Regions from separate parts of the Bradyrhizobium sp. USDA 326 genome, predicted to be linked through region 4. Evidence: riboswitches for the same ligand, from Rfam matches in the RefSeq annotation. Region 4 holds a riboswitch; each other region holds the start of a gene.
The links. Region 4 has a riboswitch for cobalamin ahead of metE (5-methyltetrahydropteroyltriglutamate--homocysteine S-methyltransferase). Riboswitches for the same ligand answer to the same signal wherever they lie in the genome.
Positions count from the first base shown of each region.

Region 1: linked by a shared signal. The riboswitch ahead of ABIG06_RS25720 (TonB-dependent receptor) and the one ahead of metE (5-methyltetrahydropteroyltriglutamate--homocysteine S-methyltransferase) in region 4 are both predicted to bind cobalamin.
Region 2: linked by a shared signal. The riboswitch ahead of ABIG06_RS25630 (DUF1636 family protein) and the one ahead of metE (5-methyltetrahydropteroyltriglutamate--homocysteine S-methyltransferase) in region 4 are both predicted to bind cobalamin.
Region 3: linked by a shared signal. The riboswitch ahead of ABIG06_RS32385 (TonB-dependent receptor) and the one ahead of metE (5-methyltetrahydropteroyltriglutamate--homocysteine S-methyltransferase) in region 4 are both predicted to bind cobalamin.

Region 1 is NZ_JBMGQA010000001.1:5,479,268-5,482,927, forward strand. Features, by position in the region: gene cobT (nicotinate-nucleotide--dimethylbenzimidazole phosphoribosyltransferase) at 1-847, shown strand, start outside; gene ABIG06_RS25715 (histidine phosphatase family protein) at 854-1,426, opposite strand; cobalamin riboswitch at 1,499-1,701, shown strand; gene ABIG06_RS25720 (TonB-dependent receptor) at 1,819-3,660, shown strand, end outside.
Region 2 is NZ_JBMGQA010000001.1:5,462,773-5,466,432, reverse strand. Features, by position in the region: gene cobN (cobaltochelatase subunit CobN) at 1-743, opposite strand, end outside; gene cobW (cobalamin biosynthesis protein CobW) at 743-1,777, opposite strand; gene ABIG06_RS25630 (DUF1636 family protein) at 1,774-2,148, opposite strand; cobalamin riboswitch at 2,243-2,462, opposite strand; gene cobO (cob(I)yrinic acid a,c-diamide adenosyltransferase) at 2,502-3,137, shown strand; gene ABIG06_RS25620 (cobyric acid synthase) at 3,150-3,660, shown strand, end outside.
Region 3 is NZ_JBMGQA010000001.1:6,867,731-6,871,390, reverse strand. Features, by position in the region: gene ABIG06_RS32405 (adenylate/guanylate cyclase domain-containing protein) at 1-912, shown strand, start outside; gene ABIG06_RS32400 (hypothetical protein) at 1,015-1,191, shown strand; gene ABIG06_RS32395 (hypothetical protein) at 1,668-1,790, shown strand; gene ABIG06_RS32390 (hypothetical protein) at 1,907-2,164, shown strand; cobalamin riboswitch at 2,256-2,469, shown strand; gene ABIG06_RS32385 (TonB-dependent receptor) at 2,584-3,660, shown strand, end outside.
Region 4 is NZ_JBMGQA010000001.1:3,804,991-3,808,650, reverse strand. Features, by position in the region: gene metE (5-methyltetrahydropteroyltriglutamate--homocysteine S-methyltransferase) at 1-1,938, opposite strand, end outside; cobalamin riboswitch at 2,040-2,242, opposite strand; gene ABIG06_RS17860 (nodulate formation efficiency C protein) at 3,195-3,660, shown strand, end outside.

The sequences.
Region 1 (3,660 bases), 1.7 Mb from region 4:
CATCGTCGCGCAGGGCGTGTCAGCCTATCCGCAAGCCGTGACGATCGCGATGATGGCGAATTTTACGTCCGGTGGCGCGGCGATCTCGGTGCTGGCGCGTGAACTGGGTTCCAGCCTGGAGGTGATTGACGCCGGCACGCTGGCCCAGGAGCAGATGGCGGGAATCGTCACCGACAAGCCGCGCAGCGGCACACGCGATTTCAGCGTCGAGGCTGCGCTCACGCCGACCGAGCTGGCCTTTGCCTTCGAGGCCGGCCAGCGCGCTGTCGCGCGCGCAGCAGCTAGTCAGCCCGATCTCCTGATCTTCGGCGAGATGGGCATCGGCAACACCACCACCTCAGCGGCGATCGCGGCGAGTCTGACTGGTGTGAGCGCCGGGGAGATCGCGGGCAGCGGCACCGGCGTCGATATGGCCGGCCGCGCGCACAAGGCACGGGTGATCGATGCGGCGATCGCACGCCACGGCGTCTCCGGAGCGTCGGTCGAGAAGATCCTGTGCGCGGTCGGCGGCCTCGAGATCGCGGCGATCTCAGGCGCGATCATTGCGGCCGCGCAGGCCCGCATTCCGGTGTTGATCGACGGCTTCATCGTGTCCGTCGCGGCCCTGGCCGCGGCGCGTCTCAATCCGTCCTGCCAGCCGTTCCAGCTTGCCGCGCATCAATCGGCGGAGCAGGGGCATCGGCTGGTGTTGCGCGCGCTCAACGTTCAGCCGCTGATCAGCCTCGATCTCAGGCTCGGCGAGGGATCGGGCGCGGCCATCGCGCTGCCGCTGGTCCGCTCGGCCTGTGCGCTTCACAACGGCATGGCGACGTTTACGCAGGCCAACGTGCCGGATCGCCCGGCCTGATGCGGCTCAAGCCACGCGCTGGTTGACCGAGACGACACGCCAGCCCGCCGTGAGCCGGTCGATCCGGGTCAGCGACAGCGGATCGATCACGAAGCGCAAGGCGGCCTGCGGCGTCAAGTCCAGCGCGATGCAGAGCGCGGCGCGGATGGTGCCGGAATGCCCAACCAGCGTTGCCGAGCCTGCGCCAATCCGCGATAGACCCACCTGCACGCGCGCAACCTGATCCGCAAAGCTTTCGCCGCTCGGCGGCCGTCCGTGCGCCGGATCGCGCCAGAACTGCGCGTACGTCTCGCCACCGCTCGCGGCGAGCTCGTCATGCCGACGACCGGTCCAGTCGCCGAAATCCTGCTCGCGAAATTCGCTGACCAATTCCGGTTCGAGCCCCAGAGCGCGCGCCGTCTCGACCGTGCGCCGCGACGGGCTGGCATAGCTGGTGGCATCCGGCGGCAAACGCTGCCGCAGAGCCGCCAACGCGGCCTGATCGCCGAGATCCGCCCGCGCATCGGCTGCGTGGATCGTGCCGGCCACGCCCTCGACGGCCGCATGCCGTATCAACCAGAGGAAGGTCTCGCCTTCCATGCTCATCTCCAAGGAAGTTGGTCGCTGTGGCCACACCGCCGCAACTGCCACATTGACTCTGTCTTGGTGGTAATCCTAGATGCTGGCGACGGTTTTCCCGAGAGGGAATGAAAAGGGAATGCGGTGCGGGGAAACTTGTCCCCAATGCCGCGGCTGCCCCCGCAACTGTGAGCGGATAATCCTTCGTCACAAGCCACTGGGTCCTCGGTCCCGGGAAGGCGACGAAGCGGTGATGACCCGCGAGCCAGGAGACCTGCCGTCAGCCGTGGTCACACGCGAAGATGTCGGTCGGGGAGTACAGACATTCGGCTTCATCGGACGGCCCGAAAGGCCAACAGATGAGACCTCGTTCGCTGTGACGTGCCACTGACGTCATACCGAGGTTTCATATCGTGTCTTCCATCTGTATCTTACGGCCGAGCCGCTTCCTGCTCGCTTGTGCTGCGCTTACATCGTTCGTCGTTGCCGATATGCCTGCCGCCCTGGCGCAGCAGGTCCGCGAACCTCTGCCGCCGGTCGAGGTCTCGCCTGCTGAAACCGGCAGGCGGGCCACGCCAGCCGGCCGTGAAGCGCAGCGCGCACGCCGTGCAGCTGCGCGCCGGCCAGCGATCGTACCGGCCCCGCCCAAGCCCGGCGCGCCGGCCGCGACAGCGCAGACGCCGCTCAACAGCAATGTGGTCGCCGAAAGCGCCTCGCGGCTCGGCCTGACCGTGCGTGAGACGCCGGCGACGGTCGAGGTGATCTCCGCCGAGACCATGCGCGAGCAGGGCTATCGAACTGTCTCGGAGGTGGCGCAGGGTGCCGTCGGCGTCACCTCCGGCGACAATCCGGCCGAGCCCGCGGCGTTTTCCATGCGTGGCTTCACCAACAGCCAGATCAACACGCTCTACAACGGCATCAAGATCGGCCCGCAGAACATGACCTCGCGGATCACCGACACCGCCAATCTCGAGGCCGTGGAGTTCGTCAAAGGCCCGGCCTCGCTGATGTCAGGCGAGGGTGCCGCCGGCGGCGCCATCAACTTCGTTACCAAGCAGCCGCACACCGGACCGATCCGGAACGAAGCCGAATTTTCCTGGGACTCGCTCAACTCATTCCGCGCCCATTACGGTTCGGGCGGCAGCACCAATGTGCAGGGCCTCGACTATCGCTTCGACATCAGCCGTTCCACCCTCAGCGGCTTTGCCGACGACACCAACGTCAAGACGTTCGGCACGTCCGGCCAGCTCAATTACCGCGTCTCCGATAGTCTCAAAATCTGGGGCGCTATCGAGTACCGCGAGGATCGCTCCAAGGCCTATTGGGGCGCGCCGCTGGTGCCGGCCGCCTTCAGCGGCTCGCATGCGACGACGGGGATCGTCTCCGGCAATTACATCTCGAATTACAACAAGACCAATCTTGGCGCGGTCACCATCGACGATCGCACGTTCAACACCAATTACAACGTTCTCGACAACCGAAACGTGGCGCAGGAAGTCTGGCTGCGCGGCGGTTTTGAGCTGAAGCTCGCGCCTGATCTGACCTTGAAGAGCCAGGCCTATGGCTATGGCGCAGAGCGGACCTGGTTCAACAACGAGATCGAGGCGTTCAATTCCACCACGAACCTGGTCGATCGCGAGCGCTTCTATGTCGCGCACAGCCAGCGTCTGGTCGGCAACATCACCGACCTGATCTGGGACGCTGATATCGCGGGCTTTGACAACCGGCTGGTCACGACGCTCTCGTCAAGCTATCTCGATTTCGTAAGGCCGGGCGCGGCCAACTTTCCAGGCGATTCCGTTTCGCTGGTCGATCCCAATCGGGGCTACTACGGCCTGCTCACGACCCAGCAGCAGACCGCGCGCATCGACAACGAGGCGCTGTCGTTCGAGGACCGGCTGAAGCTGACACGTAACTTCGCGCTGGTTGGCGGCCTCCGCGTCGAGCATATCGGGCTCGACCGCAATTCGACCGACGTGAGCGGGCTGGAGAAGGCAGGCTTCCCGTTCACGAAAGACTGGGCGCCGGTGACGGGCCGCATCGGTTACACCTGGGAGGCCGTTCCCGGCCTCACCTTCTTCAGCCAGTACGCCACCGGCGCCGACATCGCCGCCAACAATATCTTTTTGCTTGGGCCGACCCAGCCGCTCGACCTGACGACCGCGCGCACCTACGAGACCGGCGTCAAGCATCTGTTCTGGGACAACAGGGCGGAATGGTCTTTCTCGGCCTACGACATCCTGCGCAAGAACGTC
Region 2 (3,660 bases), 1.7 Mb from region 4:
CGCAACCAATCGGCGACGCCTGCACTCTTCAGCGAGGTGACGAACACGCCAAAAGCATCAAATCCCCTCTCGCGCAGCGCCGCAATGAGGGCATCGACCGGGCCGGTATCCGTAGCGGTGAGATAGGAGCGGTAGAACGTCACCAGCGCGCGCGGCTTCTCCTCGGCACCGGCCGGCGCAGCAATGACACCACGCGCAGGATCATAAAAGCCCATCTCGGGCACGGTCATCTCGCCGACGACCGGGCCGGCATAGAGGCCTGAGGCCAGCGCGAGCTGCGCGATCGCAGCTTGCGCCGCGACCGGACCGCCGGTGTCGCAGAGCACCTTGAGCCGACGCAGCGTCGAAACCGGCAACGTCGAATACGAATCGAGCCGCGTGTCGTCGCGACCATCGGCCGGCAGCACGGCCAGCGCGATGTTGCGGTCCTTGGCGAGCTGTTGCAGGGCGGCGAGGCCGTACGGCCAGTAGGACTCGCCGCCGATCAGGCGCACCAGGATGCCGCGCGCCTGCGACAGCGTGCGCTCGATATAGGTGTCGACCGACAGCGGATGACGAAGTTCGGAAAGATTGGCAAGCCGCAGCGACGGCAGGCTGTTCCGGCCACGCCGCCAGCCGGCCGCGAACGCCGCAAGATCGGAATCCGAAAACGAGAGCACCACGAGATCGGCCGGGTCCTGGCCGATGTCTCTTGGCGTCGCGGTCTCCTCGAGACCGCGGCTCTCGCGGAAGACGACGTGCATCAGATACCAAGCCCTGACCTGATCGCGGCCTCGTCGATATCGCCATGCTCGCCGATCACGACGAGCTTGGACTGCCTGTGACCCGCGCCCCATGGCTTGTCGAACTGGTGGCGCACGCGCTCGCCGACCGCCTGCAGCAGGAGGCGCATCGGCTTGCCCGCGACCGCGATATAGCCCTTGGCACGCAGCACATTCTGCTCGCGCGCAAGACGCTGCACGGATGCGACCAGCGCATCGACGTCGGCGACCTCCGGCAGATCGATCACGACCGAGGCAAAATCATCGTGCTCGTGGTCCTCTTCGCCGTCATGATGCGAGGGACGCGCGGCGAGATCGTTCTCCGCGGCGGCGCCAAGGCCGAGAATGACGCGCGCATCGATCGCACCGTCGGTGACAGGGAGCATCGGCACGCGGCGCGGCATCTCGGCGGCGATCGCCGCCTTGGCGGCTTCGATCCCGGCGCTGCCTGCAAGATCAGCCTTGGTCAGCAGCACGATGTCGGCACAGGCGATCTGGTCCTCGAACACTTCCGACAGCGGCGTCTCGTGATCGAGATTGTCGTCCGCCGCGCGCTGCGCTTCGACGGCAATCGGGTCCGGCGCGAAGCGGCCGGCCGCGACGGCCTCGGCATCGGCCAGCGCGATCACGCCATCGACCGTGATGCGCGAGCGGATCTGTGGCCAGTCGAACGCCTTCAGCAGCGGCTTTGGCAGCGCCAGGCCCGAGGTTTCGATCAGGATGTGATCGGGCCGCACCGGGCGCGCCAAGAGTTGCTCCATGGTCGGAATGAAATCGTCGGCCACGGTGCAGCAGATGCAGCCATTGGCGAGCTCGACGATGTTCTCCTCCGGACAATTGGCGTCGGCGCAGGATTTCAAGATTTCGCCGTCGACGCCCTCGCTGCCGAACTCGTTGACGAGCACGGCCAGCTTCTTGCCATTCGCATTGGCGAGCAGATGTTGGATCAGCGTGGTCTTGCCGGAACCGAGAAACCCCGTGACCACCGTGACGGGGATTTTGGCGAGCGAGTTCATTCGGCGGCCTCCGGCACGACGGCAATGGGGGGAATGCGGGCAAGCGACTGCTTGCGGAATATTTCCGGCCTGCTGCGCCAGGGCACGAGGCCATCCGGCGCCGCCGCATAGGCCGCAGCACCTGCGACCACGTCCTGCGCACTCGTCTCCGACAGGCGGCCATAGACATAGGACCAGCGGCCGGGCGCGCTGAGCGCGACCGAGCAGCCCTGGCTGCAGGCCGACAGGCATTCGACGGGAACCACGCTGACGCTCTCGGGCACGCCGGCCTCGAGGATCGCGCCATGCAGGCGCTTGCCGGGCGTTGTCTCGCCCTCCCCAAGCGTCTGGCCGGCGCGGCAGGTGATGCAGACGTAAAGTGTGACGGTCATCGCCTCTTCCAGGATAAACAGCGGGAGGCGAGAGGCACACGGACCTTGGCTCAAAGGGCCCGTTTCCCCGTCGCGGAACACCCCGTCCGCCGGTCCAAAACTCTTCGCGCTGGCAGGTCTCCCGGCTTGCGGAGCAGGGCTTTGCCCTTCGATCCCCGCCTTCCCGATTCCCGCGGGAATCAGTGGCTTCGGGCATCTCTCCGGTCACGGTCGCGGGGGCGGCTGCATTTTGGACCCAAATCTTGCCGATTCGGACCCTATCGCATTCCCTCTTCGCCTGTCATAGGACAGGAACCAACGCCGGGCCACCATTTGCCCGTGACTGCCACTTGTCAAGCCGAAGGACTGGTACGATGACGCCTGAACCGGACACCCGAACGGGCGAGGAAACCGACGCCCGGCACGCCCAGAAGATGGCGAAGAAGAAAGCCGCCCGGGACAAGATCATGGCGACCAAGAGCGGCGAAAAGGGCCTGATCATCGTCCACACCGGCAGCGGCAAGGGCAAATCCTCCTCGGCCTTCGGCATGATCGTCCGCTGCGTCGCCCATGGCTTCCCTTGTGCGGTGGTGCAATTCATCAAGGGCGCCTGGGATACGGGCGAACGGCGCCTGCTCACCAGCCATTTCGGCGATCTCTGCCAGTTCCACGCGATGGGCGAAGGCTTCACCTGGGAGACGCAGGACCGTGCCCGCGACATCGCCGCCGCGCGCGCCGGCTGGGAGAAGGCCAAGGAGCTGATCCTCAACGAGCGGCTGCGGATGGTCGTGCTCGACGAGATCAACATCGCGCTCCGCTATGACTATCTCGACATCGCCGAAGTCGTCGAATTCCTGACCACGCAGAAGCCTGCGATGACGCATGTCGTGCTCACCGGTCGCAACGCGAAGGACGAGCTGATCGAGATCGCCGACCTCGTCACCGAGATGACGCTGGTCAAGCACCCGTTCCGTTCCGGCATCAAGGCACAGGCCGGCGTCGAGTTCTGAGACTCTTCGACGATGACGCGCGCATTGATGATCCAGGGAGCCGGCTCGGACGTGGGCAAGTCGCTCATCGTCGCCGGCCTTGCGCGTGCCTTCACGCGGCGCGGCCTGCGCGTGCTGCCCTTCAAGCCGCAGAACATGTCGAACAACGCCGCGGTCACGGTCGACGGCGGTGAGATCGGCCGGGCCCAGGCGCTACAGGCGCTCGCCGCCGGCGTCGAGCCGCACACCGACATGAACCCGGTGCTGCTCAAGCCCGAGACCGATGTCGGCGCGCAGGTCGTGGTCCATGGCAAGCGCATCGCGACCGCACGCGCGCGCGACTACGCGGAGATGAAGCCGTCGCTGATGGGCGCGGTGCTGGAGAGCTTTGAACGGCTTAAGGCGCGCTCTGACCTGGTGCTGGTCGAAGGCGCCGGCAGCCCCGCCGAGGTGAATTTGCGCAAGTCCGACATCGCCAACATGGGCTTTGCCCGCAAGGCGAATGTGCCGGTCGTGCTGGTCGGCGACATCGATCGCGGCGGGG
Region 3 (3,660 bases), 3.1 Mb from region 4:
GAGCAGTTGCGGCAGAACGAGCGCATCCGGGAGACCTTTGGCCGCTACATCGACCCCAAGGTGGTGCAGGGACTGATCGAGCGGCCGGAGGTCGCAATCGACGGCGAGCGCCGGGTCATGACCATCATGTTCTGCGACATGAGCGGCTTCACCTCGATGAGCGAGGGCATGACCCCGCGCGGCCTCGTCAAGGTGATGAATCACTATTTCACCATGATGTCCGGCCCCATCAGGAGCAATCGCGGCGTCATCGACAAGTATATCGGTGACGCCATCATGTCCTATTGGGGACCGCCTTTCGTCGAAGAGGACGAGCAGGCCCTGCTCGCCGGGCTTGCCGCCGTCGAAATGGCCGACCAGGTGCCCGCACTGCAGAAGCAGCTGCCCGATCTGCTCGGTATTCGCGCTATGCCCGCGCCGTGCGATCTGCGGATCGGCATCGCCACCGGCGAGGTCCTGACCGGCAGCATCGGCTCCGAGCTGATGATGAGCTTTACCGTGATGGGCGACGCCGTGAACCTCGCCTCGCGCCTGGAGGCCGTCAACAAGGTCTACGGCACCCGCATCCTGGTCTCGCAGGCGACTGCGGACGCGATTGGATCTCGCCTCGAATTGCGCGAGATCGACCGGCTTGCGGTCGCGGGCCAAAGCGCGCCGCAGACGATCTTCGAAGTGATGGCGAGACCGGGCGCACTCTCCGATGCGCAAGTCAGTTTGCGCACGCACTATGTCGAAGGTCTCGCCGCCTATCGCGCCGGGCGTTTCGACGACGCCCATGCCGCCTTCAACGCGGCGCTCGAGGCGGTCCCCGGCGACGGTCCCTCGCGCGCGATGCTCGGCCGCATCGCGCAGTTCGCGGCCAATCCGCCGGATGCCAATTGGGATGGTGCCTGGCGGCTCGAGCAGAAATAGGCTGCCGCGGAATAATTGATGCTACCCCATAACGATGTTCGCCGTGACGTATTTCCCGGATTTAGGTTAGCTGTCCTTGTGGCGTTTGACGGGGACACGCCGATGACAGAACTTCAGGACAGGTTGGAACGGTTCGAGACGCTCAGCGCCGAATGCGAGCTGATCGCCAAGCTCGCCACCGACGGCACCAAGCGCGAGTTCTATCTGAGGCTCGGGGAACAGTATCGCCAGCTGGCGGTGGATATTCGGCAGGCGATCGCGACCACGGCTGCGGCCTGAGGCCGGCTGAAATCCGTTCTTAACATTTAGCACGCATTCTCGCAGCACGCGCATCGCTGATTGGCGGTGGCTCGTGGTGGGAAGGTCGGGGTTCGTTGCAATGCAGCGCACCTCGCGAGTGTCGTCGTGCTGTGCCTGACAGGGCAAGTCCCATGCGCCTCGTTGCGGTGATCATATTCGCGCTCATGACGGCGGCCTGCGACCAGGAGCGGGATATCACCGGCTCGACGACGTCGAGCTGTCCGATGCGAAACTACAGCTACAATCCACGCGACATGAGCCAGTGCGTCAACGCCTGCAGATCGTGCGATCGCGGCACAACGGTCACGTGCACGACCTCCTGCACCCTCAAGGGGGCTCGCTGAGCGGATTGCCTTCTGCGTCGCAGGGATCGTAACCGCGCCATCCCAAGCCTCCATCGTTCCCGCCGTCTCGACTTGAGCTCGAGGGCGACACCGTCGCCGAGGTCGGCGGCCTTGCCAAGGTATCGCTATGCCAATCTCAATTGGATGAAGGCCGGCGTCGTCGTCGAGGTCGAGATCGACAAGGTCGGCTGCTTGCGCAATGCCATTGCCGACGAAACCCCCGAGGTCTTGTAGGAACATGAGCAGCTCGCAGGCTTTCAGCGGAGTTTGCGCTGACGGTGCCGAGGCACCGGAACGATTCACATAGGATAGTCATTGGAAGCAGTGGGAAGGACGCGGAGTCCGATGGAATGGGTATGCTCGATCCCGGCCGGTTCCTGGTGTCGTGCTCGCATTGCGATGCCTGGCCGATGGCCGCCAACGTGAAACGTTCAAACTGGTCGGCATCCCCGCATGAGGTCCGTTTCGTCTGCACGCGCTGCCGGCGCGAAGAGACCGCGATCGTCTCGGCCTCCGGCGAGCTGACCCCGATCAAGCGCCTCGACGTTCCGCCGCGCGATGTCGCTGTCGCCTGGGCTCAGGCCCAGCGCCCGCGGGGACGAACATAGGCGCGGGGCATTGCCCGATCCGTCTGGGAGCCGGCCGATCGCGCTTGCGGCCGAGATGCCAGCAGTCGATTGACTCCCGGCCTGGGCGCCCCCTAGATTGGCCGGTGACGGTTCTCCTTACGGAGATCAAAAGGGAACGTGGTGCGAGATGCCCCGGCGCGGGGATCTTCTCAATGCCATGGCTGCCCCCGCAACTGTAAGCGGTGAATCTCTCGTCCTGTGCCACTGGGAATCTCGGTCCTGGGAAGGCGACGTAGAGGTAACGACCCGCGAGCCAGGAGACCTGCCGTCAGCCGTGGTCACACGCGAAGATGTCGGTCGGGGAGTACAGACATCAGCTTCACCGGAGCAATCGATCGCTCCGCCGTAAAGCCTCGTTCGCTGTGACGTGCCACTGACGTCATGCCGAGGTTATGATTTTGTCCCGTTTTGTCACTGCCTGCCGGCGCTGCTGCGCCGGCATCGTTGCGGCCGCTTTCTTCTATTCGCTCGATCCCTCCATCGCCCACGCACAGCAGGCCGGTGCCGAGCAGCTGCCGCCACTCGAAGTGACCCAGCCTGACGATCAGAGCCGTACGCGGGCCAGGGCGGCCGGCGACGGCGATGCGGGGAGGCGCCGGGCGAGGCCAAATGGTGCGCCGAGCGGGACCGGCTCGTCCGGCTCGGGCAGTGGAGCCGCCGCCGGCAATGACGGCATCGTCGGCGCGGCCACGACCGTCATCACGGCTGCGGACATCGCCCATGCGCCGTCGCAAATCCTGGCCGAGATCATCGCGACGCAAGTTCCGGGCGCCCAGATCACGACGTTCTACGGCGGCCAGATCGGTGCCAAGACCAGTGTCGATCTGCGCGGCTTCGGTGCCCTCGCCACGGCCAATACGCTGGTGCTGGTCAACGGACGGCGGCTGAACGACATCGACATGGCGCAGGTGGACCTCTCCACGATCCCGCTCAATGCCATCGAGCGTATCGAGGTCACGCGCGGCAATTCCGGTGCGGTGCTGTATGGTGACAATGCGGTTGGCGGCGTCATCAACATCGTCACCAAGAACGGCGTCGACGGCCCGCCCGCGACAGCGCGCATCGAGGCCGGTTTCGGCTCGTTCAACACTGGGCTCGGCAACGTCTCGACCGCGCTCAATTCCGGTCCGTGGTCGACCTCGTTCCACGGCAATGCCGTCAGGACCGACGGCTACCGCGACAACAATCGCTATTCCCAGGAGAACGGCGTCGGCAATCTGAACTACACGATGCCTGGCCTGACCGCCTTCCTGACCGTCGCCGGTGACAATCAGGAGCTGCGACTGCCGGGCGGCCGCACCGTGGATCCGTCGATCGGTCTCGACGAGCTCGCGAGCAACCGGCGAGGGGCCAGCACGCCTTTCAACTACGCCAATCAGCAGGGTTTTAGCGCGACCGCGGGCTTCACGAAAACCCTGGTCAACGGCGTCGATCTCATCGTCGACGGCGGCCTGCGCGACAAGAAGCAGCAGAGT
Region 4 (3,660 bases):
GCAATCTCCCGCCCAATCGAGATATGCCTTCCACGCCGATCGGCGCAATGGCAATCCTTCCCGGAGTGCAGCTTCGTCGATCTGGATCATGGCTGCACCGGCATTCTCGAGATCGCGGACTTCGTCGCGGATCGCGAGCGCAAGCTGGCGGCAGACCTCGCTTCTAGGAATGTCATCGCGAACAAACGACCAGTTCAGGATCGTGACCGGTCCGGTCAAGATCGCCTTCATTGGCTTGCTAGTTAGTGATTGCGCGTAGCGCCACCAGTCCACAGTGATCGGCTTCGACCGCACTACATCGCCAAACAGGATCGGAGGCCTGACGCAGCGCGAACCATAAGACTGTACCCATCCATTCCTGGTAAATAGGAAGCCGGCGAGTTGCTCGCCAAAGTACTGCACCATGTCATTGCGCTCAAATTCGCCGTGCACGAGGACGTCAAGACCGATGTCCTCCTGCCAACGTACGGCGCGGGCTATCTCTTCCTTGATAAACTCGTCGTATTGTTCGTCGCTCATCGCACCTCGCGCATGCGCCGCACGAGCATTTCGGACTTCTGTGGTCTGCGGAAACGATCCGATTGTCGTGGTGGGAAACGTTGGTAGTCCAAAGCGTTCCCTTTGGATCTCGGAACGACGGACAAATGGGCTGGCGCGCCGGCGCATTGTCTGGTCGATCGCCCTCATCCTCACAGCGACATTGGTATCATGGATCTTGGGCGAAGTCCGCCGGGCAGTCGCAGCGCATTCCGAATCGGCGAGAGCGAGCTCGACATTCTGGTCGCCAGCGAGTGCTCGCGCCAGGATCGCAAGCTCACGCATCTTCTGAACCGAGAAAGCAAGCCAGCTCTTGACGTCGGACGTGAGCCCGGTCTCGAGTTCAACGTCCACTGGCACATGAAGCAGCGAGCAGGATGGGGCGAGCTGTACACGGTGCTTGCCGAGCTTCGCAATCGCGGGCTCCATCCGCTGACGGAGCGACGACAAGTTCGACCGCCATACATTCCGGCCGTCGATGACCCCGAGCGACATGACGAGGTCACTTCGGCCGACAGCGATGACCTGATCCAACAACTCTGGCGCTCGGACCAGATCGAGGTGCAGACCGGAAACCGGGAGGCTCAATGCGGTATCCAGATTGTGGCCTAGCTCGCCGAAATAGCTGGCAACCATGATTTTGATAGCCGGTCCCTCCTTTGCGAACCGGTTATAGGCATGTAGCAATGATTTTCGCGCCGCCTCATCCAGATCAAGGGCCAGGCAGGGCTCGTCAAATTGAACCCAACTTGCCCCTCGTTCGGCCAATTCATGCAGAACCTCGATATAGACCGGTATTAGATCATCGAGTAGGGAGAGGGGCTGGAACGCGCTATCGGCACTCTTGCCGAGCTTTAGGAATGTGATCGGCCCGATCAGGACAGGGCGGGTCTGAAAGCCAAGAGCCTTTGCTTCCTCATACTCTTCAATGGGTTTGCGAGAGCAAAGTCTGAACGCTTGTCCCTTGTAAAACTCGGGAACCATGTAATGGTAGTTGGTGTCAAACCACTTAGTCATTTCCTGCGCGGGTGCGCCAGACCTCCGCGGCCCCAGACCGCAACTCGCATCCTGGTCGTCGCATTGTGATCCGCGAGCCATGGCGAAGTACGTCTTGAGGGAAACGTATTCTCGTTTCGAGGCGTAGATCTCCGGGATAGCACCAACCATGACACTTGTATCGAGCACCTGATCATACAGCGAGAAGTCATTCGACGGAATGATCGTAACGCCGAGAGACTTCTGACGGGCCCAGTTCGCTGCGCGCAGACCGGATGCGTCCTCGAGCAATTGCTGTTCGCTGATCTTTCCCGCCCAGTAGCTTTCAAGAGCGAATTTGAGCTCACGCCTTGGACCGATGCGTGGCGTACCGAGCGTAGCAACCGGAAGAGAGAGAAGAGACATAGTGTAAACCCCTGTTGGGGACAGAGGCCATGGCGGACGCAGGCAGAGGAAGTCGCGCGCGCGACGGCTGCTTGGCGCACCACCGAGACACCCCGCCCGTGGACCAATCTATCGTCGGGGCAGGTCTCCTGGCTCGCTGGTCGTCGCTGCTGTCCGGCCTTCCCGAAGCCGTGCGGGCTTCAGTGACATCGTTGGACAGTAGCTCGCAGCTCACAGTTGCGGGGGCAGCGCCGGCATTTGGACCGGCTTCCCTCTTAGCTCCGGATCAAGCGGGATTCGGAGAACCTCGACGAGTTCGATTATCGGCAGGAGGACTCTTCCGTCAACCTCTCAGATTTTGTGGCACGCTAATCTGAGACATCTAGTAGGCGAATGACCGTGCATCTCTATGATTCTCTAAACAGAGCTGTCGCAATCAGAGATGTCCTTGTCTCAGATGTGGGAGTGAGACTCGGAGCTGCCTTGAGGCGACGCCGCCCGCCCCATCAATGAAAGGGACAAAACCAGCCCGCGCGGCGGCGATTACCGCCGTTTCGAGCAGAATGCATTCGATGCGGCTTCCGACTTCCAGCGGTTCGCCCAGCACATCCGCTGGCCAGCTATTTTCTCGACTAGAGGATCCCCATTGAACACGTCAAGGCAGGCGGCGCAATCTAGCCACATACGCGGCGAGCAGGTTGATTTTCGTGCCAGCCAGACTTCAAAGTTCGTCGATTAAGTCGGCTTCGTATCGCCAGCCATCATGTAGGCCGAACGCCGACGGGCAACTATAGCGAACCACACGGTTCAATGACGGCAAACGCACTCCCGATTCTCATCAGGCACTTGGCATCGAGCTACGGCCGATACACTGAATGGAAACATCGAACCGTGCGCAGGTCGGAAAGTGGACAAGAGGGACATAAAACCCATGCAAATCTCTGCCTGCTGCCTGGCACGAAGAATGCAAGCCCCTCGACATGCCCAGTCTCTTCTGCTTGGGGATGTCCAGCTCAGCCAATTGACGCTGTCGCTGGCTAGGGAAGTTAGGGGCGCGTGACATAGAGGGGAGCGCCTGCCCGCGTGGGACAGCCGCGGGTGCCCCGTCGCGTCTCCGTAAACTTCTTGCGCTCGCTCATAGCAGGTTCAAGGTTACCGCTTTGAAAGATGTATGGATGAAACGCGATAGGCGGAGGATTATGAAGAGAATGTCGGGAAGACCCGCGCTATGGCTTCGCCTGGGCGGACTTTTAATCTGCCTAGGCTGGCCGGCTGCCATGAGCAACACTATTCGCGCCAGCGACAACCCCCTTGTCGAAAGACTTAAGTCAACTTGGCGAGCGCAAGATGGTGAGACGATAGAACAAATCATCTCGAATGTCTCGAAGGTGGCACAGTTCGTCCCTCAGATGTGGGGGGTCGCTGAACTCGGCGAAAGCGACCATGTTTTCGTTTCGTGGACCAGGCACCGAGACAACAAATCAGACGAACAGTACGCGATCACCTGGAAAGTCGCGCTCGACGGTACGACTGAGCTTGCGTCAACCTATGCGAAGCCGATGGAATTGGGCTGGCGTGCCCTAGCGCTCTCGTTGATCGCCAAAGAAGTCGCAGATGGTGAAAGGGACGCAAACCTTAGCTTTCTGCATGATCCAAGTAACTTCAACTTTGTGACTACGCCGCAAGGCCGGCTCGGCGATCTTCTGCGGCAGGGCCGATGCACTATCATTGAACCTGTTGGGG